Regions from separate parts of the Dietzia sp. MNB45 genome, predicted to be linked through region 3. Evidence: predicted binding sites of a transcription regulator. Region 3 holds the regulator's gene; each other region holds the start of a gene.
The links. Region 3 encodes LexA, which represses DNA repair genes until DNA is damaged. Its sites were predicted from a motif close to CGAACANNTGTTCG; they were not measured.
Positions count from the first base shown of each region.

Region 1: AB5G72_RS11970 (DUF222 domain-containing protein) is a predicted target of LexA. The motif match lies at 5,118-5,131, and genes of this name have one in related genera.
Region 2: AB5G72_RS07290 (DUF222 domain-containing protein) is a predicted target of LexA. The motif match lies at 6,717-6,730, and genes of this name have one in related genera.

Region 1 is NZ_CP163397.1:2,496,166-2,505,878, reverse strand. Features, by position in the region: gene rsmA (16S rRNA (adenine(1518)-N(6)/adenine(1519)-N(6))-dimethyltransferase RsmA) at 1-712, shown strand, start outside; gene AB5G72_RS11980 (4-(cytidine 5'-diphospho)-2-C-methyl-D-erythritol kinase) at 723-1,721, shown strand; gene AB5G72_RS11975 (ABC-F family ATP-binding cassette domain-containing protein) at 1,724-3,571, shown strand; gene AB5G72_RS11970 (DUF222 domain-containing protein) at 3,590-5,113, opposite strand; gene AB5G72_RS11965 (HAD hydrolase-like protein) at 5,451-6,152, opposite strand; gene AB5G72_RS11960 (TetR/AcrR family transcriptional regulator) at 6,149-6,703, opposite strand; partial or broken gene AB5G72_RS11955 (GMC oxidoreductase) at 6,755-7,147, opposite strand; partial or broken gene AB5G72_RS11950 (twin-arginine translocation signal domain-containing protein) at 7,406-7,477, opposite strand; gene ppk2 (polyphosphate kinase 2) at 7,564-8,466, shown strand; gene AB5G72_RS11940 (enoyl-CoA hydratase/isomerase family protein) at 8,552-9,595, shown strand; gene AB5G72_RS11935 (AI-2E family transporter) at 9,669-9,713, shown strand, end outside.
Region 2 is NZ_CP163397.1:1,506,690-1,516,402, reverse strand. Features, by position in the region: gene AB5G72_RS07315 (pyridoxal phosphate-dependent decarboxylase family protein) at 29-1,585, shown strand; gene AB5G72_RS07310 (lysine N(6)-hydroxylase/L-ornithine N(5)-oxygenase family protein) at 1,582-2,973, shown strand; gene AB5G72_RS07305 (GNAT family N-acetyltransferase) at 2,970-5,555, shown strand; gene AB5G72_RS07300 (MmcQ/YjbR family DNA-binding protein) at 5,552-5,938, shown strand; gene AB5G72_RS07295 (hypothetical protein) at 6,040-6,558, opposite strand; gene AB5G72_RS07290 (DUF222 domain-containing protein) at 6,922-8,640, shown strand; gene AB5G72_RS07285 (alkaline phosphatase family protein) at 8,729-9,713, shown strand, end outside.
Region 3 is NZ_CP163397.1:1,922,624-1,932,336, forward strand. Features, by position in the region: gene hrpA (ATP-dependent RNA helicase HrpA) at 1-1,118, shown strand, start outside; gene nrdR (transcriptional regulator NrdR) at 1,129-1,584, opposite strand; gene AB5G72_RS09235 (hypothetical protein) at 1,696-2,130, opposite strand; gene lexA (transcriptional repressor LexA) at 2,320-3,030, shown strand; gene hflX (GTPase HflX) at 3,070-4,518, opposite strand; gene dapF (diaminopimelate epimerase) at 4,571-5,461, opposite strand; gene AB5G72_RS09255 (malate synthase G) at 5,581-7,761, shown strand; gene AB5G72_RS09260 (IclR family transcriptional regulator) at 7,931-8,677, opposite strand; gene miaA (tRNA (adenosine(37)-N6)-dimethylallyltransferase MiaA) at 8,674-9,627, opposite strand; gene AB5G72_RS09270 (hypothetical protein) at 9,624-9,713, opposite strand, start outside.

The DNA.
Region 1 (9,713 bases), 570 kb from region 3:
GCCGCTGCTCGACGCCGCCGGCCACGTGGTGGCCGTGGAGATCGACCCCGTGCTGGCCACGCGCCTGCCCCGGACCGTGGCCGAGCGGGCCCCGCAGCTCGCCGACGCACTGACCGTCGTGGGCGCCGACGCGCTCGCGGTCTCCGGCGCCGACCTGGGCGGCCCGGGGGTCCCGCCGCCGACCGCGCTGGTGGCCAACCTGCCCTACAACGTCTCCGTGCCCGTGCTGCTGCACATGCTCGCCGAGGTGCCGACCCTGCGCACCGCGCTGGTGATGGTGCAGCTCGAGGTGGCCGATCGCCTCGCCGCCGCCCCCGGCTCCCGCGTCTACGGGGTGCCCAGCGTCAAGGCCGGGTTCTTCGGCACCGTCCGCCGCACCGGCACCGTCGGCCGCAACGTCTTCTGGCCCGTCCCCAACGTCGAGTCGGGCCTGGTGCGGATCGACGCCTACCCCGAGGCCCCGTGGGACCTGGGCGAGGCACACCGGAAACGGGTGTTCGCGGTGGCCGACGCCGCGTTCGCCCAGCGTCGCAAGACCCTGCGCGCCGCCCTTTCCGGGTGGGCGGGCTCCGGCGCGAACGCCGAACTCGCGCTGACCGAGGCCGACGTCGACCCCAAGGCCCGCGGTGAACAACTCACCACCGCCGACTTCGTCCGGATCGCCGAGGCGGCGGTGCGGCTCGGGATCGGACCGGCGCACCGGGAGCCGTAGGCTGGTGGTCATGCCCCGCGACGCCTCCACCCCCGCCGGCGCGCGCGCCGTGACGGCCGTCGCCCCCGCCAAGATCAACCTCCACCTCGGCGTCGGTGACGTCCGCGGCGACGGTTACCACGACCTGCTCACCGTGTACCGGGCCGTGGACCTGTGGGAGCGGGTCACCGTGTCGCTGGACGACGCCGACGACGACAGCGAGGTCGTCGTCACCGGGCCCGGGGCCCCGCAGGTGCCGACCGATCGGACCAATCTCGCCGCCCGGGCCGTCGACCTGCTCCGCGAGGAGGCGGGATCGGACGCCCGGATCGCCATCCGGATCCACAAGGGCGTCCCCGTGGCCGGCGGGATGGCCGGCGGCAGCGCGGACGCCGCCGCCGCGCTCGTGGCCACGGACCGGCTGCTCGGTCTGGGACTCGGCCGGGCGGCGCTGGAGGAGCGGGCCGCGAGGCTGGGCAGCGACGTGCCCTTCTGCATCCGCGGCGGCACGGCGCTGGGTACCGGGCGCGGCGAGAAGCTCGCGACGCTTCTGCACGCCCGTGCCGAGCAGCACATCGTGGTGGCCCTGGCCGACGGGGGACTGTCCACCCCGACGGTGTTCGCCGAGTTCGACCGGCTGCGCGCCGAGCGCGACCCTGCTGATCCCGGGCGCGACCCGGCTGATCCCGAGCGGGGCCTGCCGCGCGCGGGCGGGGTCGACCCGCTCGTGGCGGCTCTCGCCGGCGACGATCCCGCCGCCGTGGCCGGGCTGCTCGCCAACGACATGGAGGCCGCAGCCCTCTCGCTCATGCCCGCCCTCCGCCGGACCCTGCGCGTCGGCCGGGAGGCCGGGGCCCTGCACGGCATGGTCTCCGGCTCCGGCCCCACCTGCCTGTTCTTCTGCACCGACCGTGACCACGCGATCGCCGTCGCCGCCGAGATCAGCGAGCACAGTGTCGCCCGCGAGGTCCGCGTGACCCGCGGCCCGGTCGGCGGTGCGCACATCGTCGACGACCCCACAGGAAAGTAGAGATGGCCCCCACCAACCTCATCAACCTCGAGCAGTGCTCGGTCTCCTTCGGGATCCGGCAGGTGCTCGACAACGTCTCACTGGGCGTCAACGCCGGCGACCGCATCGGCGTCGTCGGCCTCAACGGGGGCGGCAAGACCACCCTGCTGGAGATCCTCACCGGCGTGGCCGAGCCCGACTCCGGGCGCGTCTCACAGGTCAGCGGTCTGCGGATCGCCGTGGTCACGCAGCGCACCGAGCTCGCCGCCGACACCGTGGGCCAGGCCGTGGTCGGCAGGCTCGGCCTGGCGGTCCACGAGTGGGCCGGTGACGCCCGCGTCCGCGCGGTGCTCGACGGCATCGGCATCCACGACCTGGGACTGGACACGCCCGTCGCGGATCTGTCCGGCGGTGAGCGGCGCCGGGTGTCGCTCGCCGCGGCCCTCGTGCAGGATTTGGACCTGCTCGTGTTGGACGAGCCGACCAACCACCTCGACGTCGAGGGGGTCCAGTGGTTGGCGGACCACCTGGTCGCGCGATCGAGTGCGCTCGTCGTCGTCACCCACGACCGGTGGTTCCTCGACACGATCGCCACCCACACCTGGGAGGTGGTCGACGGCCACGTCGAGCAGTACGAGGGTGGCTACAACGACTGGGTGTTCGCGCGCGCCGAGCGCGACCGCCAGGCCGCGGCCACCGAGTCGCGTCGTCAGAACCTCATGCGCAAGGAACTCGCGTGGCTGCGCCGCGGCGCCCCGGCGCGGACGTCCAAGCCGCGCTATCGCATCGAGGCGGCCGAGGCGCTCATCAAGGACGTGCCGCCGCCCCGCGACTCGCTACAGTTGTCGAGCTTCGCCGCGCGGCGCCTCGGCAAGGTCGTGATCGAGCTGGAGGACGCGCGCCTCGATGCCCCCGACGGCCGCACCCTCGTCGACGACCTCACCTGGCGACTGGCCCCCGGCGAGCGCGTGGGCCTGGTCGGCGTCAACGGTTCCGGCAAGACCACGCTCCTGCGCGCGCTCGCCGGTGAGGCCCCCCTCGCCGCGGGTAGCCGCAAGGAGGGCAAGACCATCCGGATCGGGTGGCTGCGTCAGGAACTCGACGACCTGCCGCTGGATCAGCGGGTGCTCGAGGCGATCGAGGACGTCGCCGCCCGGGTGGCGTTCGGCAAGGACGAGCTCACCGCCTCCCAGTTGGCCGAGCGGCTGGGCTTCTCGCCGGCCCGTCAGCGCACGCCCGTCGGCGACCTGTCCGGCGGCGAGCGGCGGCGCCTGCAGCTCACGCGCGTGCTCATGGCCGAGCCCAACGTCCTGCTGCTCGACGAGCCCACCAACGACCTCGACATCGACACGCTGCGCCAACTCGAGGACCTGCTCGACGGCTGGCCCGGCACGATGGTCGTCATCTCGCACGACCGCTACCTCGTCGAGCGCATCTGTGACTCGGTGTGGGCGCTGTTCGGCGACGGCCAGCTCACCAACCTCCCGCGCGGCATCGACGAATACCTCGAGCGCCGTCGCCTCGCCGGGGCGGCGGGCGACTCGGGCAAGGTGTCGCGCTCCACGCCGGGCGCCGCGTCTGCTTCGGCTGGCGGCTCTGGGGCCGGTGCCGCGGGTGGTAGTGCCACGGCTCCCGCCCTCTCCGCCGCCGAGGAGCGGGCGCTCACCAAGGAGATGTCGAAGATCGAGCGGCAGATGGGCAAGCTCGACAAGCGCGAGGCCGAGCTCCACAAGGCCATGGCCGATGTCTCGGCAGGGGCGATGGACACTGAGAAGCTGGCCGCCCTGGACCGCGAGCTCAAGGACGTCTCCGCGGAGAAGGACACGCTCGAGGAGCGCTGGATGGAACTGGGCGAGCAAATCGAGGGTTGAGTCGCCCGGCCGGCCGACCTAGGCAGCCGACTGCGACCCCGGTTCGCGCTCTGCAGCGTGGAGTCGCTGTTCCGCCTGAGCGCGCAGGTACCTCCGTTCGGAGGCGCGACGGTGCCGGGTGTGCGGTTGGCGCTGCGATCCGGGTATGCCGTCTCCGGTTCTGCCGGCTTCGGCGGCCTCCTTCTGTAGCCGGGAGCGTTCGGGGTGTCGCGGTGCGCCGAACTCCGCCAATGGGCCGGTGGGGGTGGTGATGACGCGTGTCCCGGGGTCCTTGTCGGGATGGTTCGGACCATGTATCCACACGTAGTCCCCGTCAGTGCTCCGGTAGTAGGCCCAGATGCCATCGGTCTTGAGGCGGTGGTGGGTGCGGCAGATGCTGCCGAGGTCGTCGCTGGTGGTGTATCCGCCGCGTTGGGGATCGTCGTGGTCGAAGGGGATGATGTGGTCGAGGTCCGTCTTGTCCGCCGGGGTCTGGCAGCCGGGGAAAACGCAGGTGCCGTCGCGACCCCGACAGAAGCGGGCCAGTGCCTCCGAGGGGCTGTACCGGCGGGAGGCCTCACTGTCCGGGTCCGCGAGCGTGTCGATCGCGTCGAGTCTGCGCCTGGCGAATCGCTGCAGTTCATCGGACGTGAAGCGACTGACGGGGCCGTAACCTGCCACGAACAGGCCCCGGAAGTCCGCGTCCCCGTCGTCGTAGGCGTGGATCACGACCCGGCGGGCTGCGGCCATCGCGTCCGGGTTCGTGGGGTGGTCTCCGTCGGGTGTGGGCAGACAGGTCCAGCCGCGGCTCAGGGCGAGGAGGCCGGCGGCCCTGAGTTGCCCGATCGACCGGGGGTCGTCTGTTGCGGCGGTGCGGACCAGGGCTTCGATCCGCTCGGTGATCTCCAGGCCGTCGACGGCTGAGAGGGTCGCGGTGAGCAGCGCGAGATCGCCGGTGACCGGCGTCATCTTCACGTTCTGCTCTCGCCGAGCCTGTTGTGCGCGGGCGTCCGCTCCCACGGGGTCGCAGCTCGCGACGTGCTTGCTGAGCATCTTGCGCAGTGGCCCGATCCTGGGAGGGTGGGTTCGGCGCCTCGTCGGTGCGAGTCCCTCGCTGATGCGGCGGTCGAGTTCCGGCATGAGACGGTCCTCCACCAGGGCGGTCTCCTCGGCGATGGCGTGGGCCGCGTCGACTCCGATCCACCCAGTCGTCAGCAGTGTCGCGGTGAGAGGCAGCCGCTCGGTCAGTTCTATGGCGGTGGCCACCAGCCGAAATGCCCCGCGGCGGGACAAAGCCATCGAGGCGCTCACCGTGGTCGCCGCCGTGTCCAGGGGATCGCGCCGCTGGTCGTTCTGGGTTGACCTGGATACGCAGTCGTACGCATAGGCCACAGTGCGGCCTTCGGCAGCGTTGATCGCCCGCTGCGCGAGATAACCGCGTCGCTGCCCGGGGTCCCATTGGTTGAAGGCCTCAGGCACGACGACGTCGGTGGCGGGGGTCGGGACCGTCGTGAATCCCGGAGGGACCACGAACTGCGAGTGGGCGGTGTCTGTTGCGCTCATGGTTCGACTGTATGTTCGAGGTACGACATGGTTGGGAGAAGTGGCTGGCGCGGTCGTGACCTGCGGTGCCCTGGATGCCCCGTTCGGGGCGCCGCAGGTCAGACGGCGCTGCGGTTCAGACGGGACTGCGGTGCAGTCGGAGGGGTTGACGGCAGGCAGCAGCGCGGCGGCGTAGGTGAGGCATGGCGGTACGGCGCCACCGCGCCCGGGTGCTCGATGGACACCGGCAGCCCGCGGGCCCGGGCGGCGTCTGCAGCCTCGTGACCTGCGGTGCCCTGGATGCCCCGTCCAGGGCACCGCAGGTCAGACGGCACCGCAGGTCGGACGGCACCGCGGTTCAGACGGTGGCGTGGATCGCGGCCAGCAGGGCGCCGGGATCTGTGAGATCCGGCAGGACGGCGTGGGCGCCGGCGGCGCGGAGGTCGTCGGCGGAAACCCTGCCGGTGGCGACAGCTACGCAGACGGCACCCGCGGCGCGCGCCCCGCGGACATCGTGCACGTGATCGCCCACGACCACCGACCGCCCGGGGGGCACGTCCACACCGCGGGCCCGGGCGGCGGCGAGGGCGTCGCGGACGAGGTGGGCGCGGTCCGCGTGGTGATCACCGAACGCGCCGAGTCCGGGGTCGGGCAGCCCGTCGAAGCCACAGAGCCGCAGCTTGAGCAGCGCCGTCCGCCGCATGTTGCCCGTGACGATCCCCTGGTGCAGTCGCGGGTCCGCGGCCAGGGCGGCGACAGCCTCGTGGGCGCCGGGCAGGGGACCGCCACCACCGGCCAGGAGATCGTCCCCGAACGTTTCGCAGCGCCGGGCCACGGCGTCCATGAGGGAGAGGACCACCTCGTCGTCGTCGACACCTATCCCGTTGATCTCGAGGAGATCGGTAAGGATCGCGCGGTCGGTCCGTCCGGCGAAGGACGCGCCCATGACGGGGTCGCGGCCGAGGAGGTCGGCGAGCGCCGGGGTGATCATGCGGGTGCCGAAGCCGGCCGGGTCGAGGAGGGTGAGGTCGAGGTCCCACAGGACGAGTACGTCGCTCACGTCCCGGACGTCTCCAGCAGCGGCGCCAGCCAGGTGGTGAGGAAGGTGCGGAGGTCGTCGTCGGAGCGGGCCTCGGGCGAGTCCAGGCACAGCACCGACCAGCCCACGTGCACGCCCACCTCCGCGACCAGATCCAGGCGGCCGGCCAGTTGCGGGAACCGCTCGGCGGCGGGGACGAGGAGCTCGACCGCGTACTGGCGGGCCCGTTCGGCGGAGCCGGGGTCGAAGATGGGGTTCGAGCCGCCGCCGAGCGTGAGCGCGCGCAGCAGGGGATCGTCGAGGATGCAGTGGCGGCCCACGACCACGATCTCCACGATCAGCTCGAGGGGCGTTGTCGCGGCGTCGAGCACATCGGTGAACGCGCCGGTGAGCATGGTGAGTCGCTCGGAGACGGCCTGCGAGACCAGGTCCTCGCGGCTGCCGAAGATGGAGTAGACGGTCTGGCGGCTGACCTCGGCCTGCTTGGCGACCGCGGCGATCGTGACGCCCCCGAAACCGGCGCGCCCGATGACCGCTCGGGTGGCGTCGAGGATGGAGTCGCGGGAGCGCACCCCGCCAGTATCCCGGACGCCGCCGGACGCCGTGCCTAAAAGACGGCGCCCCTAGAAGACAGCGCCCACGTCCCGCCGCACGATCCTGTCCAGCGCGCGCTCGGCGATCGCGGCGATGGTCAGCGACGGGTTGCACGCGGCGGTCGTGCCGGGGATGAGCGCGCCGTCGACGACGTACAGCCCGCGCTGGCCCAGGACGCGGCCGTCGAGGTCGCAGACCTGTCCCATGACGGCGCCGCCGAGCGGGTGCCAGGTGGAGTTGAGCATGCGGTTGGTGTTTGTGAGGTGGCCGGTCGGGCCGGCGATGGCACGTGCGGTGCGGTCGACGTGGGTGAGGATGTTGGAGTCGCCGCCGGCCGGCCATCGGATGATCCCGCGGTCCTGCGCGGAGTCGTAGACGACCCGACCGCGGTCGGTGCTGACGCCGTAGCCGACCATCACCGTGAACCACAGGGCGCGCTCGTCGGGGGAGGTGGCGCTGGGGAAGGTGGTGGAGTCCGGTCCGGCGGGCCAGCGGCGGCCTCGTTGGACGACGACGACGGCGACGCCCGCCTCAGCGAGACGAAGCGCTGAGATGCCGCCGCCGAATCCGCTCCCGACCACGATGCACCGGTGGTCCTGCACATCGTGGGGGATCCGTCCGGGTGCGGGGGAGTCGGTCGCGGCGCCGGCGGAGTCGCTCGGCCGGGCGGCAGCCGCGGGGTCGGTGGCCAGGGCGGCGACCCCGGCGGCGGCGACGGTGCCGAGGAAGCCCCGGCGGGAGATGTGCCGCATGGGCGTGAAACTAGACAGTGTTGACGAAAACTGTCAATATCGTCGTCCCGGTCGAGGAGGCCGGGTCGGGTCCGTAAGCTCGGGCCATGAGCAGCAAGAAGGCCTCCGGCAAGAGCGGCAGCAAGAGCGCGTCCAAAAGCGGTGCCAAGAGCGGTGCCAAGAAGAAGGACCTCCTGCCCAGCGGTCTGGAGAAGCTGCCGAAGAAGGCCTACGAGGCCGAGCTCGAGCGGCTGCAGGCGGAGCTGGTCGAGATGCAGGCCTGGCTCCGGGAGACCGGCAACCGGATGGTGGTGGTGTTCGAGGGGCGCGACGCCGCGGGCAAGGGCTCGGCCATCAAGCGGATCACGCAGTACCTCAACCCGAGGCACGCCCGGATCGTGGCATTGCCCGCCCCGACGGAGGTGCACAAGACGCAGTGGTACTTCCAGCGCTACATCGAGCACCTGCCGGCGGCCGGGGAGATCGTGATCTTCGACCGGTCCTGGTACAACCGGGCCGGGGTGGAGCGGGTGATGGGTTTCTGCACACCCGACGAGTACCGGCGGTTCCTGCACCAGGCTCCGATCTTCGAGCGGCTGCTGGTGGAGGACGGGATCATGCTCCGCAAGTACTGGTTCTCCGTGTCCGACGAGGAGCAGGAGCGCCGGTTCCGGTCGCGCCATGACGACCCGATGCGCCGCTGGAAGCTCTCGCCGATGGATCTGGAGTCCATCACCCGGTGGGAGGACTACAGCCGGGCCAAGGACGAGATGTTCGTCCACACCGACATCCCCGAGGCGCCGTGGTTCACGGTCGAGTCCGAGGACAAGAAGCGCTCGCGGATCAACGTCATCTCGCACCTGCTGTCGACCGTGCCGTGGGAGAAGCTCGACCCGCCGGAGCTGGAGATCCCCGAGCGGCCGAAGGGTGCGGACTCGAACTACGACCGCCCGCCGCGCGAGGAGTTCAGGTACGTGCCGGACGTGGCCTCGCAGTTGTTGGAGGGCTGAGGCGGCGGGCCCGCATCGGGGGCAGCGAAGTAGGAATTCCTAGTATCCGTGCGACGGTCCGTGGGCGGCCTGACACTATGGGGTCATGAGCGAATTCGTCAGCAGCCGGCGTGATGGCCGGATACAGCACATCGTCCTGGACCGCCCCAAGGCCCTGAACTCGCTGGACCTGTCCATGTGCCGGGCCCTGCACACGGCGCTGGACGAGGCGTCCAAGGACGAGGACGTCGAGGCCGTCATCACCACCAGCACCTCGGAGAAGGCGTTCTGTGCGGGTGGCGACATCCGCGCGCTGCGCGACGCCGCGGCGGCCGGTGAGCACGAGAGGAACCACGAGTTCTTCTCCGAGGAGTACGCGATGGATCTGGCGTACCACACGCATCGCGTCCCCACGGTCGCCGTGATCCACGGGGTGGCCATGGGCGGAGGCCTGGGAGTCTCGATCAACGGCTCGCACCGCGTGGTGACCAAGAAGGTCATGATGGCCATGCCGGAGACGGCGATCGGCTTCATCCCGGACGTCGGCGCCAGCCACTTCCTGCCGCGCCTGTGCGGCGGGGGCGCGCGCGGCCTGGCCGTGGCGATCTACCTGGGCACGACGGGCGTGCGGATGAACTCCGCCGACGCCCTCTTCACCGGCCTGGGCACCCACCTGATCGACGACGACGAGCGCAACGCCTTCGTCGACGCGGTCGCCGCCATCGGCTTGGCCGACGCACTGAAGAGGTTCGGTCTCGAGCGCTCCGAGGCGGGGGAGTCCGCCATCGAGGCCCGTATCGAGCGCATCGAGGACGTCTTCTCCCGCGACACCGCGCAGGAGATGATCGCGGCGCTCGAGTCCGGTGAGCAGGACGAGTGGGCCACCACCACGCTCGAGATGCTGCGGTCGCACTGCCCCACGTCGATCGTCGCCACCATCGAACTGCTGCGTGCCGGCGCGAAGGCGGGGGACCTGCGGGAGTGCCTGGACAACGAGCTGGCCCTGGGCGCCTGGATCACCGCCCGCCCGGACTTCGTCGAGGGCGTGCGGGCCGTCGTGATCGACAAGGACCGCAACCCCACCTGGGACCCGGCGGACCTCGACTCCGTGGACGTCGACGCCATCCGCTCGGCGCTCGCCGGGAACTGATCGGTTTCCCCGGGGTCGATCGGGATACTCTGAGCGACATCCGGCGCACGGGGCGCCGTGCGTGAGGAGCGTCATGACTAGCAGCGGAGACAACGCGGTTCCGCCGCCTGCGCCTGCG
Region 2 (9,713 bases), 420 kb from region 3:
CGCTGTCCCCGAGTAGGTCGGAGTACCCGTGAACGATCCATTGTTGAGCAGCCGGAACCGGGAGGCCCACGCCGCCGCCCTGGCTGCCGCGACCGCCGAGGTGAGCCGGTATCTCGACGGTCGGACCACGCCGCGCTCGTCCGCGTCGCCCTCGACGTTGGCAGCGCAGACCGCCGCCGTCGATCTCGCCGCACCGCTGGGCACGCTGGACAGGGCACTCGACGAGGTCCGGGAGCTCTACCTCGACCACGCCGTCGGCTACCACCACCCGCGCTACCTCGCCCACCTCAACTGCCCGATCACCATCCCGGCGGTCGCCGCCGAGGCACTCGCGACATCGGTCAATACGGCTGTGGAGACCTGGGACCAGGGAACGTCGGCGTGTCTGATCGAACAGAGGCTCATCGACTGGGTCACCGGGCTCATCGGTTTCGACGCCAGTGCTTTCGACGCCAATGATCTCGACGCCACCGCCCGCCCGGACGGCGTCTTCACCACCGGCGGTACCGCCTCCAACCTGCAGGGCCTGTTCACCGCCCGCGAGGACCGTCTCGCCCGACCGGCCCCCGGGCGCCGGGGTGCGGGGCGGGACGCGGACCGCGGCGCCCGACTGTCCCGGCTGCGCATCGTCACGGGCGAACACGCCCACCTCAGCGTGGTCAAGGCGGCCCGCCTGCTGGGACTCTCGCCGGATGCGGTCATCACCCTGCCCGGAGACGGCGACCGGATGGACCCCGCGACCCTGGACCGCACCCTGTCCGCGCTGGCCGACGCCGGGGACGAGGTCGCGGCCGTCGTCGCGCTGGCCGGCACGACCGACCACGGCGCGATCGACCCGCTGCGGGCGGTCGGTGGGGTCTGTCGCGACCACGACGTCTGGCTACACGTGGACGCCGCGTACGGCGGCGGGCTCCTGGTCTCCCCGACGCGCCGGGACCTGCTCGACGGGATCGAGCTCGCCGACTCGGTGACCGTGGACTTCCACAAGACGTTCTTCCTGCCGGTGGCCGCCTCGGCGCTGCTGCTGCGCGACGGTTCGGGCTTCCGCCACTCCACCGTGAGCGCCGACTACCTCAACCCCGCCGACGGCGACGACCACGCCGTGGACAAGTCCCTGCAGACCACCCGCCGTTTCGACGCCCTCAAACTGTGGATGACGCTCCGCGTGCTGGGCGCTGACGGAATCGGCCGTCTGCTCGACGAGGCGATCGACGTGGCCGCCCGGGTCGGCCGGACGATCGAGGCCGACCCGGAATTCGAGTTGGTGCGGCGCCCCGCCCTGTCGACGGTGCTCTTCCGGCCCCGGCCCGCGGTGACCGCGCCCGACCGTCCCGTCACCGACAGCGCACTCACTGACGACGAGGCCGACGCCCTCGTGCGCCCCGTCCGCGACGCGCTGTTCGCGGAGGGACGCTCGCTCGTCGCGTCGACGGTCGTGGACGGCCGGCCCTGTCTCAAGCTGACGGTCCTCGATCCGAACCTCGAAGACGAGGACGTGGCCGTCGTGCTGACGGACGTCCGCGACGCCGCTCGATACCTCGCCGAGGGGATACGCGAGGCCACGACCGCGGGGGTGCTGACGTGAGCACTGACCTGGGCTCCTCCCGTGTGCACGACCTGCTCGGCGTCGGTATCGGCCCGTTCAACCTGGGCCTGGCGTGCCTGGCCGAGCCGCTGGGTCTGGACGCGGTGTTCCTCGATTCCCGCGACGGTTTCGCCTGGCACCACGGACTCATGTTCGACGACGCGACCATCCAGGTGCCGTTCCTCGCCGACCTGGTCACGTTGGCGGACCCGACCTCGCCGTATTCGTTCCTCGCCTACCTCAAGCAGGTCGGGCGTCTGTACCCGTTCTACATCCGTGAGAATTTCCAGCCGCTGCGCGCCGAGTACGACGCCTACTGCCGGTGGGCTGCCGAGCGGGTGCGCGGCCTGCGCTGGGGGCGGGAGGTGGTCGACGTCCGACGGGAAGACCAGGGACGAGAGGGACCGGGCGACGACGACGAGGCCCCCGTCTACCGTGTCACCGCCCTCACCCGCGAAGGCACCGAGACCTATCGCGCCCGCCACCTGGTGCTGGGGATCGGCACGACCCCGTGGTCGCCGATCGACACGGGACTGCTCGACGGTGGCGGCACGGTGGCTCTCCATGCCTCCGACTACCTGCACCGGCGGGAGGACCTACTCTCGCTGGGGTCGGTGACCGTGGTGGGCAGTGGCCAATCGGCTGCGGAGATCTACCACGACCTGCTCTCCGCCGCCGCCGGCGTCGGCCCGCGCGTCGACTGGGTGACACGCTCGCCGCGGTTCTTCCCGATGGAGTACACCAAGCTCACACTCGAGATGACCTCGCCCGAGTACGTCGACCATTTCCACGACCTGCCCCCTGACCAGCGCGACCGGATGCTGCGCGAGCAGCGTTCGTTGTACAAGGGCATCGACGCCGAGTTGATCAACCAGATCCATGATCTGCTCTACCGCCGTTCGGTCCAGGGCCTGGACACCGGGCTGCTGGCCGCCGCCACGGCCCTCGACCGTGCCCACCGGGAGGCCGACCCCGGCAACGCCACCGACTTTGCCACCGCCTCCGGCGCTGCCCTGCGCCTGGACCTGCGCTGCACCGACACCGGCAGGAAGTGGACCCATCACACGGAGGGACTCGTCCTCGCGACGGGCTACTCCCCCACGCCGCCGCGGTTCCTCGACGGGATCGCCGAAGAGATCGACAGGGACGGCCGCGGGCGCTACCGGGTGGCCCGTGATCACACCGTCGACCGCGCACACTCCTTCATTCATGTCCAGAACGCGGAGGAACACACCCACGGGCTCACCGCCCCGGACCTGGGCATGGGAGCGATGCGCAACAGCATCATCCTGCGCGGGATCTGCGGCCGCGAGGTCTACCCGATCGAGTCGTCGATCGCGTTCCAGCAGTTCGGCGCCCCGACCGCCCGGCACCAGGAGGCACGATGAACACCAGCACAGTCCACACCAGCACCGTCCACACGCCAGCCGGGTTGGTCACCCTGGAACCACTGGCCCTCGACCACGACACCGTCCGCACCCTGCACGCGTGGCTCGACCATCCCGGTTCCGCCTACTGGGGTATGCGGGGTACCACCCCGGCGCAGGTCGAGGAGTTCCTCACCGACTGGTTGGCGAGCCCGCACCGGTCGGTGCACATGGTGCGCATCGACGGTCTACGTGTGGGCCTGGCCGTGTTCTACGACCCGGACGTCGTCGAACTCGACGGCCGGTACCCGCACGAGCCGGGCGACCTCGGGATGCACCTGCTCGTCGCGCCCACCCGCACGCCGGTCCCCGGCACGTCCGCGGCCGTGATGGGGGCCATCTGCTCGACCGCGTTCGAGGTGCCGCTGTTCGGCGCCCCGGCCCGCCGGGTGGTGGTGGAGCCGGACATCCGGAACACCGCCGTGCACCGGCTCAACGCCCGCGCCGGCTTCCGCGAGGACGGCCCCGTCGACCTGCCCGACAAGACGGCGCTGCTCTCCATCTGTCGTGCCGAGGCGTTCCGCGAGTCGGAGATCGGCCGGACGTCGATGCCGGTCTCGTCGTCGTCACCCCCGGTCGCACTGCCACCCCACGCCCACCTCACCGGTCACGCCATGCGCCGCGCACACCGCCACCTCTGCGCCAAGGCGCTGGCCGAGTTCTCCCACGAGCGGCTCCTCGCGCCCACCCGCTCCACTGACACCGACGCCGGACCCGACACCTACGCGGTCCGCGCCGGCAGCGAACGGTGGACGTTCCGCGCGCGGGTGCTGCCGCTGGAGCACTGGGCGATCGACGAGGCCTCGCTGTGCCGCGAGGTCGACGGCGTCCCGGTCGAGCCGGACGCGCAGGAGTTGATCCTCACCCTCGCGCCCCATCTGGGGATCCCCGGGTCGCTCGTGGGGACCTACCTGGAGGAGATCGCGGCCACGCTCGGCTCGGCGGCGTTCTGCCTGCATCACCGCGATCGCCCCGCACAACAGCTGGCGGAGGCGGGCCTGCAGGAGGTCGAGGGCGCGATGACCGAGGGTCATCCCGGGTTCGTCGCCAACAACGGCCGCGTGGGCCTGGGTCTGTCCGACCGTCACCGTTACACGCCCGAAGCCCCGTCGACCGTCCGCCTGGTGTGGCTGGCAGCCCGCCGCGGCCAGAGCCACCTGGCCACCGTCACGGGCCTCGACGAGCGCGACCACTACGCGCGCGAGTTCGGCACCGAGGCGCTCGTACGGTGCGATGACCGGCTGCGCTCACTGGGCCTCGACCCCGCCGACTACCGCCTCCTGCCCGTACACCCCTGGCAGTGGCAGCACGAGGTCGCGGTGGCGTTCGCCCCCGATCTCGCGCGCCACGACCTGGTCCACCTGGGCGAATCCGACAGCGAGTACCGGCCACAGCAGTCCGTCCGCACCTTCTTCGACGTGACCCACCCCGAGCGCGGCTACGTCAAGACCGCCCTCGCCGTGCAGAACATGGGGTTCACCCGCGGCCTGTCGCCGAAGTACATGCGCGACACCCCGGCCGTCAACGACTGGGTGGCCGGGGTCGTCGCCTCGGATCCGGTGTTGCGCGCGCTGGATCTCCAGATCCTGCGGGAGGTCGCCGCCGTGGGCTACACCGGCGACGCCTACCACCGGGCGGCCGCGGCCGGGATCTCGGACGAGGGGCCGCACACCAAGATGATCGCGGCCCTGTGGCGCGAGAGCCCCGTTTCGCGGCTGGCCCCCGGAGAACGTGCCGTCACGCTGGCCTCGATGCTGCACGTGGACCTGCACGGGCGGTCCCTCGCCGTCGAGCACCTCGAGCGGTCGGGCCTGGACGCCCGCACCTGGCTCCGGGCGCTGCTCGACGCCTACGTGCTGCCCGTCGCGAGGTGCCTGCTCGTGCACGGGCTGGTCTTCATGCCGCACGGTGAGAATGTGATCGTGGTGATGGGCCCCGACCACACCGTGCGCCGGGCGCTGTTCAAGGACATCGGCGAGGAGGTCGCCGTGGTGCGTGACCGGCCTCTGCCCTCTGGGCTCGAGCGGATCCGCCACGTGGTGGACGCGGAGACAGCCGCACTGAGCGTCCACACCGACGTCATGGACGGGGTGCTGCGCCACCTCGCCTCGATCCTCGACGTCGCCGGGGTGCTCGAGGCGGATCAGTTCTGGGACGAGACGCGGCAGTGCCTGGAGACCCTGGCTCCCGGCGGCGGTCGCGGCGGCGAGGGGAACAACGGCGGGGACTACAACGGCGAGGACCACGACGGCGGGGACTACGACGGCCGGGTGCACGACGGCGAGGTGCACCGTTCCACCTGGGAGGCGCTGTTCGCTCCGCGGTTCAAGCACTCGTGCCTCAACCGCCTGCAGTTGCGTAATACGCGGCAGATGGTCGACCTGACCGATCAGGCCGGGTCATTGCAGTTCGCGGGGACGCTCGCCAACCCGCTCGTCTCCCGGCTGGCCCGGGACGACGACACGCCGGGCGAACCGCAGCGTCCCCCCCGCCCGGGCGCAGAGCCGGGCGCGGAGCCGGCGACGGTAGCGTCGACGGCATGAACGGACGGGAACTCCAGAAGTGCGCGGCGATGCGCGCCCGCGAACTGCCCGCGTCGACTCTGGAGTTCCCGTTCGGGCCGGACTTCGATGTGTTCAAGGTCCGCGGGAAGATGTTCATGTTCCACGCGGTCGTCAACGGCGAGCGTCAGGTGATCCTCAAGGCACTGCCGTCGGACTCGATGGCCCTGCGCGATGCGCACGCCGACATCACGCCCGGGTACCACATGAACAAGCGGCATTGGATCTCGCTGCACCCCGGCGGCACGCTGACCGCGGACATGGTTTCCGAGCTGGTCACCGAGTCCTACCGACTCGTGGTGTCCGGCCTACCCCTGGCGCAGCAGCCCGTCGAACCGCACGCCTTCGGGCGCCAGCAGCGTTAGGTAGGCCGACGCCCACCACCCGGATCGACCCCGCCCCTTAGCCAGGGCCTTGGGGTTGGAGTCCGGGCGCGGGGCGCGGGGCGCGGGGCGCGGAAGCCGCCTCAGTTCTCCGGAGTCAGCGCGGCCTCGGAGACAGAACCCAGTCGATCACCCACGGACCCCTCCACCGACTCGGTGGCGGACCCGGTGTCAATCTGATCCTCGAGCGACGCGCCGACCAGCGGCACACCGGACACCACCGCGCCGACGGAACCCTGGACGTCTCCCTCGAGCAGCGCATCCGCCGACTCGGCGACCGGGTTGAGGACCATGCAGATGACTCCCACCGGAACCTGCAACGGCACGCCCATCAGGTTGGCGGCAGCGCCGGCCGCCGAACCGAGATTGCACACGAGGGTGGCGGTGGAACCCAGCGGTCCGGAGGCGTAACCGGGCAGAGAACCTGTAACGGAACCGGGCAGCAGCTCGCCAGCCTCGCCGAGATAGCCCCCCTCGGTCTCCAATGCTCCCGGGAGGGAGTCGGAGCCGGTGGCTTCCGAAGTCTGGGCGGCGGCGGCCCCCGTAGAGAAGACGAGGAGCGCGGCGGCCACGGCTCCGGCACAGGTGATGGTCTTGGTCATGGAACGCCTCCGAGTTTGGGTCTACGGGGCATCCACCCCAAGCAATCAAGAAGAGTGGATCATACATTTCGCTGAAATGGGCGATCGGTGATTGCGATTCAATGGATAGGCCAGAAGCGGAAAAAACCCTTGCCTGTTCGAATGCGTGTGCGTATCGTAGAACACAGATTCGACACCAGGTAGCCGGACGGTCAGGGGGTGGGGCACATGGGCGGTAACGCAGACGCCGCGACCGGTGGCCCGTCCCCATCCCCGTCCGATGGCCCCTCCTCGTCCGGTGGCTCGCCCTCGTCCGGTGGCGGCTCCGGTTCCGCGGCGCCCGTGTCGTTGTCGGGGTTGCGGGCGGCGGCGCGGGAGGGGTGGATGGGCGAGAATCGTGCGGCGGCGCGCCGGTTCGTGGCCTGTTACGAGTTGTTTGTCGAATGCCAGCGTCGGGAGGAGTCCGGGGCGGGCGCGGGTGAGTGTCGGCCCGGGCATGCGGTGCTCGATCCGATCGATGTCGCGGCCGGGTACGTGGTGTCGGCGATGGCGATCTCGACGGGCCGGGCCGAACGGATGATCACCTTCGCCCTCGATCTGCACCTGCGGTATCCGGCGATCCTGTCCGCGATGGCGCAGGGGCGGCTGGATCTGCAGGCCGCGAAGATCCTGGCCTCGCAGATGGCCACCGTCCACGTCGATGTGCTCGAGGCGGTGCAGCGGCGGGTCGTCGAGGAGTATCTCGCCGCGATCGAGGGCGGGGTGCGCATGGGCGAGAAAGCCATCCGCGGCAACGTCGATGCGATCATCGCCCGCTACGACGCGAACGGGATCCGCCTGCGCCGTCAGGAAGCGGCCCGCACCCGCGGGGTGCGGTTCCACAAGGGCGTCGACGGCATGTCGAGTGTGTCGGCGATCCTGGCCACCGAGGAAGCGGCCGTCCTGGCCGAGGCCCTCGACCAACGCGTGAAAGACCACAAGTACGCCGACGCCCAAGCCGCCGCCAACGCCGGCGATGGCGGCGCGGCCGACAGTGATGGCGCTGGCGAGGTCGAGGATTACTCGATCGCCGAGCGTCGCGCCGACGCCCTGATGTCTCTGGTGTGCGGCGACGCCGCCCCGGCCGGCACCGCGGCCCGCCCCGGCCGGTCGGGCGCGCCGGGTGCCGGGGTGGCGTTGCGGCCGAAGGTCACCGTCATCGCCACCGGCAACACCGCCCGCGACGCCGGCGGCGCCCGGGTGGAGTTCACCCGCACCGGCCAGGCCGCCCTGCAGGCCCTGCTGGACATGCTCGCCACCAGCGACGGAGCCACCTTCGAACCCATCGACCCGCGCATCGGCGCCGCCGACGACGCCCGCGCCGCCCTGAAATACCGGCCCGGCGCCCAGTTGGCCCGCCGGATCCGGCTACGCGACGGCACCTGCCGCCACCCCGGCTGCGCGATCCCCGCCGAGGCCTGCGATCTGGACCATGTGGTGCCGTTCGATCACGCCGACCCCCAACGGGGCGGGCACACCATCGAGGCCAACCTCGCCGCAATGTGCCGCCGGCACCACCGGTTCAAGACCTTCTCCGACTGGATCTACGAACTGCAGCCCGACGGCACCCTGCTGGTGCGCACCCCGGACGGCACCACCATGCTCACCCGGCCCTCCGGCCCGCTCGCCGAATACCGGCGCGAACAGGCCCGCGCCGAGACCGAGGCGTGGACCCGGCAACAACGCCGCAGCCCCGGGCCCACCGGTGACGAGAAGGCCGACGCCGAGCCGACGTTCTGGTCGCGCCGCGCCTCCCGCCACCGCACCGAACGCCGCAACGCCGAACGCCGCAACACCGAACGCGCCCGCACCTACGACCCCGCCCCACCCGCCCCCGGGACCGGGACGGGCACCGGGAACGGCACGAGCACAGGCGGCGCCGGTTCCAGCACCGGCGCGGCCGAGGACACCACGCCCGAGAAAGCCACCCCCGCCAGCGCCACCCCCGAGAGCGCCAGCCGCTGGTGGGCCCGAAACAAACCCCACCACAGCGACATCGAAAAAGGCATCCGCGCCCTACTCCACGAACGCCTCGACGAACTCATCGACCCATCACCCTTCTGACACCACGAGGGCCGCACCGAGTGAACCGAACCTCCTGGGGGCACGGATTTCCCCCACTCCGAGCGGGTCTTTGGGGGATGGTGAGGAGATGAGCGCGATCCCCGCCAACCCGTCTGACGGTTCACTAGCCGACGTCATGCCGTCAGTTGCTGCGGCCCTGGGGCTTGACCTACGCAACCCCCTGCACTTACCGCCGGCTCGGGACGCAGTACTCGTACTCATCGACGGGCTTGGTGCGGAGCTCATCCGCCAGCACGCCGAGGAGGCCCCCACCCTCGCCGCGATGACCAGCCGCATGATTTCCGCAGGTTTTCCCTCGACAACTGCGACCAGCCTGACCAGCCTCGCGGTGGGTGCCCCGTGTTCCAAACACGGCATCGTGGGATACAGCTTCCGGATCTCCGGCGAGTCCGGCGGTCCGCCAGCGTCGTTCAATCCATTGCGGTGGACGGTCGAATCGTCGAGCGGCCCCTCGGCGATGGATCGCTTCCCGCCCCGACAGGTTCAACAACAGCCGAGCCTTCTAGAGCTGCTTGCCGCTGACGGGGTCGATGTCACCTACGTCATGCGAGAGGATTTCCGCGAGTCGGGACTGACCCGCGCAGCGTTCCGGGCGGGGGGCGACTATCGGGCGGCGAGCACCCTTGACGAAGTCCGCCAGGGAATACTCGACACCTTCAGTCAGCCATCTCGCGCTCGACGGTTCGCTTACGCCTACTTCGGCGACCTCGATCTCATCGGCCATGTCCACGGGCCAGGGTCTCCCGAGTGGCTGCAGTCCCTGCGCGCAGTGGACAGGTGCGTCGCGGACCTCGCGACTGACCTGCCCCGCGACTGCAGGCTCATCTTGACGGCAGACCACGGGATGGTCACTGCTGAAACCGTTGTCGACATAGACGCGACGCCGACGCTGCTCGCCGACGTCGAGACCGTTGCCGGCGAGCCCCGAGTGCGACACGTCTACGCGCGACCGGGATCGGCCGACGATGTCCTGGACACGTGGCGATCAGAGTTGGCCGGGCGAGCCCGGGTGATCAGTCGCGAGCAGGCACTCGACGAGCACCTCTTCGGAC
Region 3 (9,713 bases):
GAGACGTCTCGCCCCGGTCCGCCCCGCTGTCCGTCGCGCTCGCGCGGGCGCTGTCTGCTCGGATCGGTACCTCGGTCGACCCGCGTGACTTCGATCAGAACCAGCTACCGGGCCATCTCCGGATGCGTTTCGAGGTGGTCGACGGGGACGAGGTCGTGGCCGCCGGAACGGATCTCGCGCAGTTGAGGACCCGGTTGGTGGACAGGGTACGGGCGACCCTCAACGCCCGTCTGGTACCCGACAAGGGGCCCTACCGGGAGTGGACATCCGACACCATCGGCGACCTCCCGCAGTCGGTCACCGGCTCGGTGGACGGTGTCGAGGTGACCGTCTACCCCGCCCTGCGTGTCGGTGGGGACGGAATTCACCTCGTGGCGTGCGCCACGGAGGACGAGCGTCGATCCACCCAGGCGTCGGCGGTGCTCACGCTGGTCTCGGGCGGCCTGGTCTCCGCGGCATCGATTCTGCGCGGCCGTCCGGTCCAGCAGCGACTCGCGCTCACCCAGTACCCGCACGGCGGGATGGAATCCCTGGTGTCGGACGCATCGCTCGCTGCGAGTGGGCGGATCATCGCCCGGCGAAAGGGCGCACCGGTTCTCACGGTCGCGGAGTTCCACGAACTCCAGGCCACTGCGCGGGCGGAGGTCCCCGGTGCGGTGGCGTCCGCGATCTCGTCGGCGGTTCCCGCGCTGATGGCCGCCCAGTCCGTGTCGGGCCGTCTGGCGGAGGCGCCGGCAGATGTCGCCGACGAGGTCCGTCCTTCACTGGACTTCCTCGTCGGGCGCGGATTCCTCGCCCGCCATCCCTCGGATGTGCTTCCACATCTGGAGCGACATGTGCGGGCGGTCGGCCTCCGGTTGGACCTCGCGGAGAAGTCACCCGCGCGGCACGGCAAACTCACGGCGAAGCTGAACCGCTCCGAGTCGATCGTCGAGGAGGCGTGCGCCGCGCTGCGACGGCGGCCGGGTGGCGCACGGGTGTGCCGGGACCTGCGGTGGATGCTCGCCGAGTACCGGGTGGGGTTGTTCGCGCAGTCACTGGGTACCGCACGGCCGGTATCGGCAGAGCGGATCGACAAGGCGGTGGCGTCTGCGCTCGCCCCGCGGTCGTCCCGATGACGCCGAGTGGTCAGCGGCTCGTGCGGCGCTCCCGGAGGGCGATGATCTCGCGTTCGAAGTCGTCGGCCGAGCTGAACTGCTTGTACACGGACGCGAACCGCAGGTAAGCGACCTCGTCCAGATCCTGCAGAGGGCCCAGGATGGCGAGCCCGATCTCGTGGGCGGGAACCTCGGACGCACCGCCGGATCGCACAGCGTCCTCGACCTGTTGGGCGAGGCGACGCAGAGCGTCCTCGTCAACCGATCGTCCCTGGCACGCGCGGCGGACACCTCGGACGACCTTGTCCCGACTGAACGCCTCGGTCACCCCGTTACGCTTGAGAACCGTCAGCAGAGGTGTCTCGAGCGTCGTGAACCGGTGTCCGCACCGGGGGCACTCCCGTCGACGCCGGATCGCCTGACCCTCGTCGACGGATCGTGAGTCGATTACCCGGGAGTCCTCGTGGTGGCATGTCGGGCAGTACATTCCCGTGGGGCCCTTCGTCGACCGGAGTTCACGCGTCCCGGATCGTGCCTGACGGAACGCGGGGGCGGTAGACCACCGCCCACGGTCCATTCTAGGAGGCCCGCTGCCCGGTCACGCGTAGGCGGGTCCACCGAGGAAGGCCACTGCGAGAAGCATGATCACGCCGAATGCGATCCCGCACGCCAGTAGTGCCCAGGCCGGCACGTCGTCGACGACCCCGGTGGACAGCGGTGCCTCGACGTGGCACGCCCGCACGCGGTCCGTGGAGACCGGGCGCACGAGCACACGGCGACCCGGGGCGACCGACGTGACGGCGGCCGGACGGGCGGCCACCCGCGGCCGGACGAGATTCTCCGCACGCGAGGACGTGACGGCGGGCCGACTGCCCTCCGGTCGGGCCAGGGTGCGTCGCGGCGCACGGGTGGACCGCACTGACGCGTCACCGGGCCGGTCGAGGTGCGCGACCCGTCCACGATGGTCGTCGGGGCAGACCTCGGTCCACCGCGCGGCCGGACGTGTGTGGGACTCAAGCGCGACAACGGTCATGGTGGCTCCCTACTCGATACGGTGTGCGATGTGGATTCGCACACCTGTATGTGTTTCTCAGTACATCTGTTCGAATCCGAACTCCCCTAGAGTTGTATCACGCGACTCCGACACAGTCACGATCCACCGAGGAATTTCTTCGAACACCTGTGTGGCGCGCCGCAGTCCTTGGCACTAGGGTGTAGACAGATCACAACGTCGAACATCCATTCGCCGAAGGGACCACACGAGATGCCGAAGCCCGATTTCGAGTCACTGACGGACCGACAGAAGAGCGTTCTGCTCCACATTCACGACACCGTCAAGGAGCGTGGTTATCCGCCGAGCATCCGCGAGATCGGGGACGCGGTCGGCTTGCAGTCCACGTCGTCGGTGGCGCATCAACTCCGCACGCTGGAGAAGAAGGGCTTCCTGACGCGGGATCCGCACAAGCCGCGGGCGGTCGACGTCCACGGTGTCCCGGGGCAGAAGTCACGGGGCCGTCGGTCACCTGCTCCGGAGCCCCAGCGTCCGGGCGGCGCGGTCGAACCCGTTTACGTCCCCGTGCTCGGCCGGATCGCGGCGGGCGGGCCCATCCTCGCGGAGCAAGCCGTCGAGGAGATCTTCCCCCTGCCGTCGGACCTCGTCGGATCAGGTGATCTGTTCATGCTCAAGGTCGTGGGCGAGTCGATGATCGACGCCGCCATCTGCGATGGCGACTACGTGGTGGTCAGGCGGCAGAACGTCGCGGACAACGGGGAGATCGTCGCCGCCATGATCGACGGGGAGGCGACGGTCAAGACTTTCCGGAACGACTCGAGCGGAGTCTGGTTGCTGCCCCACAATCCGTCGTTCAGCCCGATTCCGGGCGAGCACGCGACGATCCTCGGCAAGGTCGTGACAGTGTTCCGGAAACTCTAAGTCCCGGTTCGAACGACGCGCCGCCCGTCCCCGAAGGGGTCAGGCGGCGCCGTCATGTGGACCGCGGGCGGCGAACTCGTCCAGTTCGCCGGCCACGGACGCGGGCAGGCGGACCACCAGCCGGGTTCCGTCCTGGGTGTGTTCCTCCTCGACCACCGCGCCCTCGGCGTGGACCCGCGACACCACGTCCCCGCGGGAGTACGGGACGGACAGGGTCACCTCGGTGTCCCCGGAGGCGACGATCTGCGTGATTCGCTCGAGGAGTTCGTCGACACCCTGCCCGGTGACCGCCGAGACGAACACGGCGTCGGGCAGCGCGTGGTGCAACTCGGTGAGGACCACGGGATCCGCGGCGTCGATCTTGTTGATCACCAGGAGTTCCCGAGGCCGCTCCGCGTTCTGCTCCTCGACCACCTCGTTGATCACCTTGCGCACCGCCTCGATCTGGCGGAGCGGGAAGGCGTCCGAACCATCCACGACGTGGAGGAGCAACTCGGAGTCGACGACCTCTTCCAGTGTGGACCTGAACGCCTCGACCAACTGGGTCGGCAGGTGTCGGACGAATCCCACGGTGTCCGTGAAGACGACTGCTCTGCCGTCAGGCAACTCGGCCTTGCGCGTCGTCGGGTCGAGTGTGGCGAACAGGGCGTTCTGAACCAGGACGCCGGCTCCGGTGATCCTGTTGAGCAGGCTCGACTTCCCGGCGTTCGTGTAGCCGGCGATGGCGATGGACGGCACCGGAGTGGTACGCCGTCGGTGCCGTTTGGTGTCCCGGGCCTGCTTCATCCCCTTGATGTCCCGGCGCAGACGGGCCATCCGCTCGCGGATCCGACGCCGGTCGGTTTCGATCTTGGTCTCACCGGGGCCACGAAGACCGACGCCGCCGTTGCTCCCGGCACGACCGCCCGCCTGGCGGGACAGCGACTCGCCCCACCCACGCAGACGGGGGAGCATGTACTCCATCTGGGCGAGGGTCACCTGGGCCTTGCCCTCACGGCTGGTGGCGTGCTGTGCGAAGATGTCGAGGATCAGCGCGGTACGGTCGATGACCTTCACGTTGACCGCCTTCTCCAGCGCGAGCAACTGTCCAGGGGTGAGTTCGCCGTCGCAGATGACGGTGTCCGCGCCGGTCGCGGCGATCACGTCCTTGAGGACGCTGACCTTGCCCGACCCGATGTAGGTGGCGGCATCGGGCTTGTCACGCCGCTGGATGAGCGCGTCGCACACCTCCGATCCCGCGGTCTCGGCGAGCTGGGCGAGCTCGGCCATCGCGGCGTCCGCCTGCGCGGCGGACCCTTCGGTCCAGACACCGACGAGCACGACCCGTTCGAGTCGGAGCTGGCGGTACTCGGCGTCGTTGACGTCCTGGAGTTCGGTGGAGAGCCCCGCCACCCGGCGCATCGAGGATCTCTCCTCGAGCTGGAAATCACCGATGGACGGATCGAGGTCGCGTGTCGGCCGGTCAGCGGCCGTGTGATCAGTAGTCATTCGGGTTCATCTTCTCACACCGGGCCCCCGGTGTCCCGTGCGAGACGGTGTGCTACCGACCACGGTGGTAATGACCGCGGGCGACGAGTGTGGACGGCCCGGTGAGCGAGGACCCGGCCTCGGTGAGTGAGACCTCCACCTCGCCGCCGGGGACCACCACGACGACGTCGCCCGTCGCCTCCCCCGAGTCGGCCAGCGCGGCGACCGCGGTCGCGACGATTCCGGTTCCGCAGGACATGGTCTCCCCTGATCCCCGCTCGTGGACCCGCATGGAGACCCGACCGTCCACCATCGGGGTGGCGATCTCGATGTTGACGCCGTCGGGGAAGAAGTCCCGGTCATACACCGGGGCCTCCTGCACCGGCAGCCCGGCGAGGCCCGCGGCGTCCAGATCGGGGACCACACAGGCGAGGTGCGGATTGCCCATGTCGACGGCGAGTCCCGCGAAGGTCCGGCCACCGACCTCCGCCGAGGACAGACCCAGCAGACGCGGCTCCCCCATGTCCACCCGCACCACCGCGTCAACACCCGAGTGTGAGAGGACCTCGGCGGGGCGGGCCCCTGACCGCGTGCCCACCGGGATCGAGCCGGCCTCCGCTCTCCCGGTCGCGACGAGGGCGTGGGCGAAGACCCGGACCCCGTTGCCGCACATCTCCGCGATGGAACCATCGGCGTTGCGGTAGTCCATGAACCAGTCCGCACCGTCCACGCCGGGCGGCAGGGTCGCGAGCACGCCGCGGTCGACGAGGGCTCCGGCGGTCGCGATCCGCAGGACTCCGTCGGCGCCGATTCCGCCACGCCGATCGCACAGTGCTCGTACGAGGTACACGTCGAGGTCCAGGTCGGCCTGATCGTCCGGGAGGATCACGAAGTCGTTGAGGGTGCCGTGGCCCTTGAGGAAGGCGATACCGTCGGGCTGCGAGGCCTGGCGCGTCGAAGTCATGGCGAAATCGTACTCGCCGGCGGGGACCGTTCCGCACTGTGGAAATGTCGGATGATGCCGGACGGTACGCCCACTAGAGTCGACTTGGAGAACGGTCCCCTACCTCCAGGAGAGCATCGATGTCCGAACGCATCACTGTCGGCGGAATCCAGGTCGACGAGGTCCTGTACGACTTCGTCAACTCCCAGGCGATCCCGGGCACCGGGGTCGATCCCGACGCGTTCTGGGCGGGCGCCTCCGAGATCTTCACCGAGCTGGCCCCCCGCAATCGCGAACTGCTCGACACCCGCGACCGGTTGCAGTCCCAGATCGACGCCTGGCATCACGAGAACCCGGCGCCGATCGACCCGGGCGTCTACAAGGCGTTCCTGCAGGAGATCGGGTACCTGGTTCCCGAGCCCGAGTCCGTCTCCGTCACGACCGAGAACGTCGACGCGGAGATCGCCACGGTCGCCGGCCCGCAGCTCGTCGTGCCGGTCATGAACGCCCGGTTCGCGATCAACGCGGGTAACGCCCGCTGGGGTTCGCTCTACGACGCCCTCTACGGCACCGATGCGATCCCGGAGTCCGACGGCGCCGAGCAGGGCTCGGGGTACAACAAGGTCCGCGGCGACAAGGTCATCGACTGGGCCCGTGAGTTCCTCGACGACGCCGCACCGCTGGCGTCGGGCAGCCACGTGGGCTCCACGGCCTACGCCGTGGTCGACGGAGGCCTGCAGGTGACCGTGTCCGACGGGTCGAGCACCCGGTTGGCGGCCCCGGAGAAGTTCGTGGGCTACCTCGGCGAGCCCTCGAGCCCGTCCTCGGTCCTGCTGTGCAACAACGGTCTGCACATCGAGATCCAGATCGACCCGGACTCCCCCATCGGCTCGACCGACGGCGCCGGCGTCAAGGACGTCGTCCTGGAGTCCGCCGTCTCCACCATCATGGATTTCGAGGACTCGGTCGCCGCCGTCGACGCCGAGGACAAGACCCAGGGCTACAGCAACTGGCTGGGGCTCATGAAGGGAGACCTGTCCGAGGAGATCACCAAGGGCGACAAGACCTTCACCCGTGTCCTCAACGACGACCGGGTCTTCACCGCGCCCGACGGTTCGGGTGAGGTCCGTCTCCACGGCCGCTCGATGCTGTTCGTGCGTAACGTCGGCCACCTGATGACCAACCCGGCCGTGCTCGACGCGGACGGCAACGAGATGCCCGAGGGCATCCTCGACGCACTGGTCACCTCGCTCGCCGGCATGCACGGGATCGCCGAGGGCAACGAGCGCCGGAACAGCCGACACGGGTCGATCTACATCGTGAAGCCCAAGCAGCACGGGCCGGAGGAGGTCGCGTTCACCACCGAGCTGTTCGGTCGTGTCGAGAAGCTCCTCGGGCTGCCCGAGAACACCCTCAAGGTGGGCATCATGGATGAGGAGCGTCGCACCTCGGTCAACCTCGCCGCCTGCATCGCCGAGGCCACCGAACGAGTCGTGTTCATCAACACCGGCTTCCTCGACCGGACCGGCGACGAGATCCACACCTCCATGGAGGCCGGGCCGATGATCCGCAAGGGCGAGATGAAGGGCGCCCGGTGGATGAACGCCTACGAGGACTTCAACGTCGACACGGGTCTGGCGTGTGGCCTGCGTGGCCGTGCCCAGATCGGCAAGGGCATGTGGGCCAAGACCGACCTCATGGCCGAGATGCTCGCCGAGAAGATCGGCCAGCCCGAGGCCGGCGCCAACACCGCGTGGGTGCCCTCGCCGACCGGCGCCACGCTGCACGCCACCCACTACCACCGGGTCAACGTCATGACCCGGCAGGAAGAGCTGCTCGCCGGGGGTGCCCGCGCGAGTGTCGACGACATCCTCACCGTCCCGCTGGCCCCGTCCACGGACTGGACGGACGAGGAGAAGAAGGAAGAGGTCGACAACTCCTGCCAGACCATCCTCGGCTACGTCGTGCGGTGGGTCGAGCAGGGCATCGGCGTCTCGAAGGTGCCGGACATCCACGACGTCAACCTCATGGAGGACCGCGCCACCCTGCGGATCTCCTCGCAGATGCTGGCCAACTGGATCCGCCACGACATCATCACCGCCGACGACGTCGAGGACTCGCTGCGCCGGATGGCCGAGATCGTCGACAAGCAGAACGCCGGCGACGACGCCTACCGGAACATGGCACCGGACTTCGAGAAGTCCATCGCCTGGCAGGCGGCCCGGGAACTGATCCTCGAGGGCACCAAGCAGCCGTCGGGCTACACCGAGCCGATCCTGCATCGCCGTCGTCGCGAGTTCAAGGCCGCCAACGCGGGCTAGACCGGCGCCGGCCGACCCGCAGAATCCGCCACGTCCGCCCGACCTCCGATCCCGCGCCAGTGGGGCCGGTTCCGGGCGGGGGTGGCGGATTCTCCGCCCTCACGGCCGCGGGCGTCCTGCGCCCGGCCCGATGGCGTCCGGCGGGCGGGCGTGCTCGCCGGACGCGAGATCAGGGGACGAGCCCGGCCACGGCCGCACGCAGGATCGCGACGGCGGCGTCGCGGCGATCGCGCGTGAACCTGGCCTCGGGGCCGGATGCCGACACCGCGAAGGCGGCGTCCCCGGTACCCACCGCGATGGCGACGCAGCGGACGCCCTCCTCCTGCTCGGACTCATCGGTGGCGAACCCGGCCTGTCGCACCAGCCGCAGTTCGTCGATCAACCTGTCGGGCTCGACGATGGTCGAGTCGGTGAAGCGGCGCATGCCCGCCCTGTCGAGCATCCTGCGGACCTCGTCGTCGTCGTCGCCCGCGACCAGGGCCTTGCCCACCGCGGTGCAGTGCACGTCCACCCGTCGTCCCACCTCGGTGAACATCCGCATCGAGTGTGGGGACGGCACCTGGGCGAGGTAGACCACCCCGTCGCCCTCCCGGACGGCCAGGTTGGCGGTCTCCCCGGTGCCCTCGACCACGGCGGTGAGCACCGGCACGGCCCAGGACGCGGTGGCGCGTCCGGCGACGTCGCCGATCCGCTGGAGGCGCGGTCCGAGCAGGTAGTCGCGGCCCGCGTCGCGCCGGAGGTGACCGCTCTCCGCGAGCGTGCCGCACAGCCTGTGGACGGTGGCGGCCGCCAGGCCCGTGTCGGAGACCAGGTCCCCGAGGCTCGCCCGGCCCCCGCGGATGCTCAGCGCGTCGAGTAGGTCGAAGGCCCGGTCGACGGACTGGACCCGCGGGCGCCCGGGTCCGGGGCTGCTCACGGTCGGCCCTCCCCGAGGATCCCCAGCGCGGCCTCGAGCGGGCGGGGTGTGTGGGCGTCGCGTCCGTGGGTGTCGGTGTCGATCCACCGGATCCGGTGGTCCCGGCCGAACCATGACCGCTGGCGCCGGACGTAGCGGCGGGTCCCGATCACCGTCCGTTCCTCGGCGCGGGCCGCCCCGGCGTCGTCGATCCGCTGCTGTGCGTCCATCTCGTCGAGCACCTGGGCGTAACCGATCGCGCGTCGTGCGGTGACGCCCCGGAGCAGTCCGACTCCCACGAGCCGGCGGACCTCCGGGACGAGCCCGTCGGCGAACATCGCGGCCGTACGCGTCGTCAGCCTCTCGTCCAGTTCCGGCAGACCGCAGCGCAGGCCCAGCATGCGCGTGCCCCAGCGCGGTTCCCCGATCGTCGGTCGGGAGGCGGAGAAGGGCTTGCCGGTGAGTTCCACGACCTCCAATGCGCGCACGGTGCGCCTGGGGTCGCTGGGGAGGATGGTCTGCGCGGCCTCGGGGTCCACCACGGCGAGTTCGGCGTGCAGGGCCTGCACCCCGATCTGCTCGAGGCGACGTTCGTAGTGGGCGCGCACGTCCGGGTCCGTGTCCGGGATCGACCACCCGTCGACAAGCGCCTGGATGTACATCATCGACCCTCCGCACAGGATCGGCACGTGGCCGCGATCGCGGATCTCGGAGATCTCGCGTTCCGCCTCGGTGCGGAAGTCCGCGACGCTGGCGGTCTCGGTGACGTCCAGCACGTCGAGCCGGTGGTGCGGGATCCCGCGCCGCTGAGTCGGTGTCAGCTTGGCGGTGCCGATGTCCATGCCGCGGTACTGCTGCATGGCATCGCAGTTGACGATCTCACCGCCGAGTCGCTCGGCCAGGCCGAGCGCCAGCTCGGACTTTCCGGTCCCGGTCGGCCCCACCACGGCGACGGGGTTTCGCCCGGTCATGACGGTGCCCCGGGTTCGCCGGGCGTGGCGGCCGGCGCGTCGACGACCACCGTGGCATGCGCGGCGGCCTTCGGCGGCCACCACGC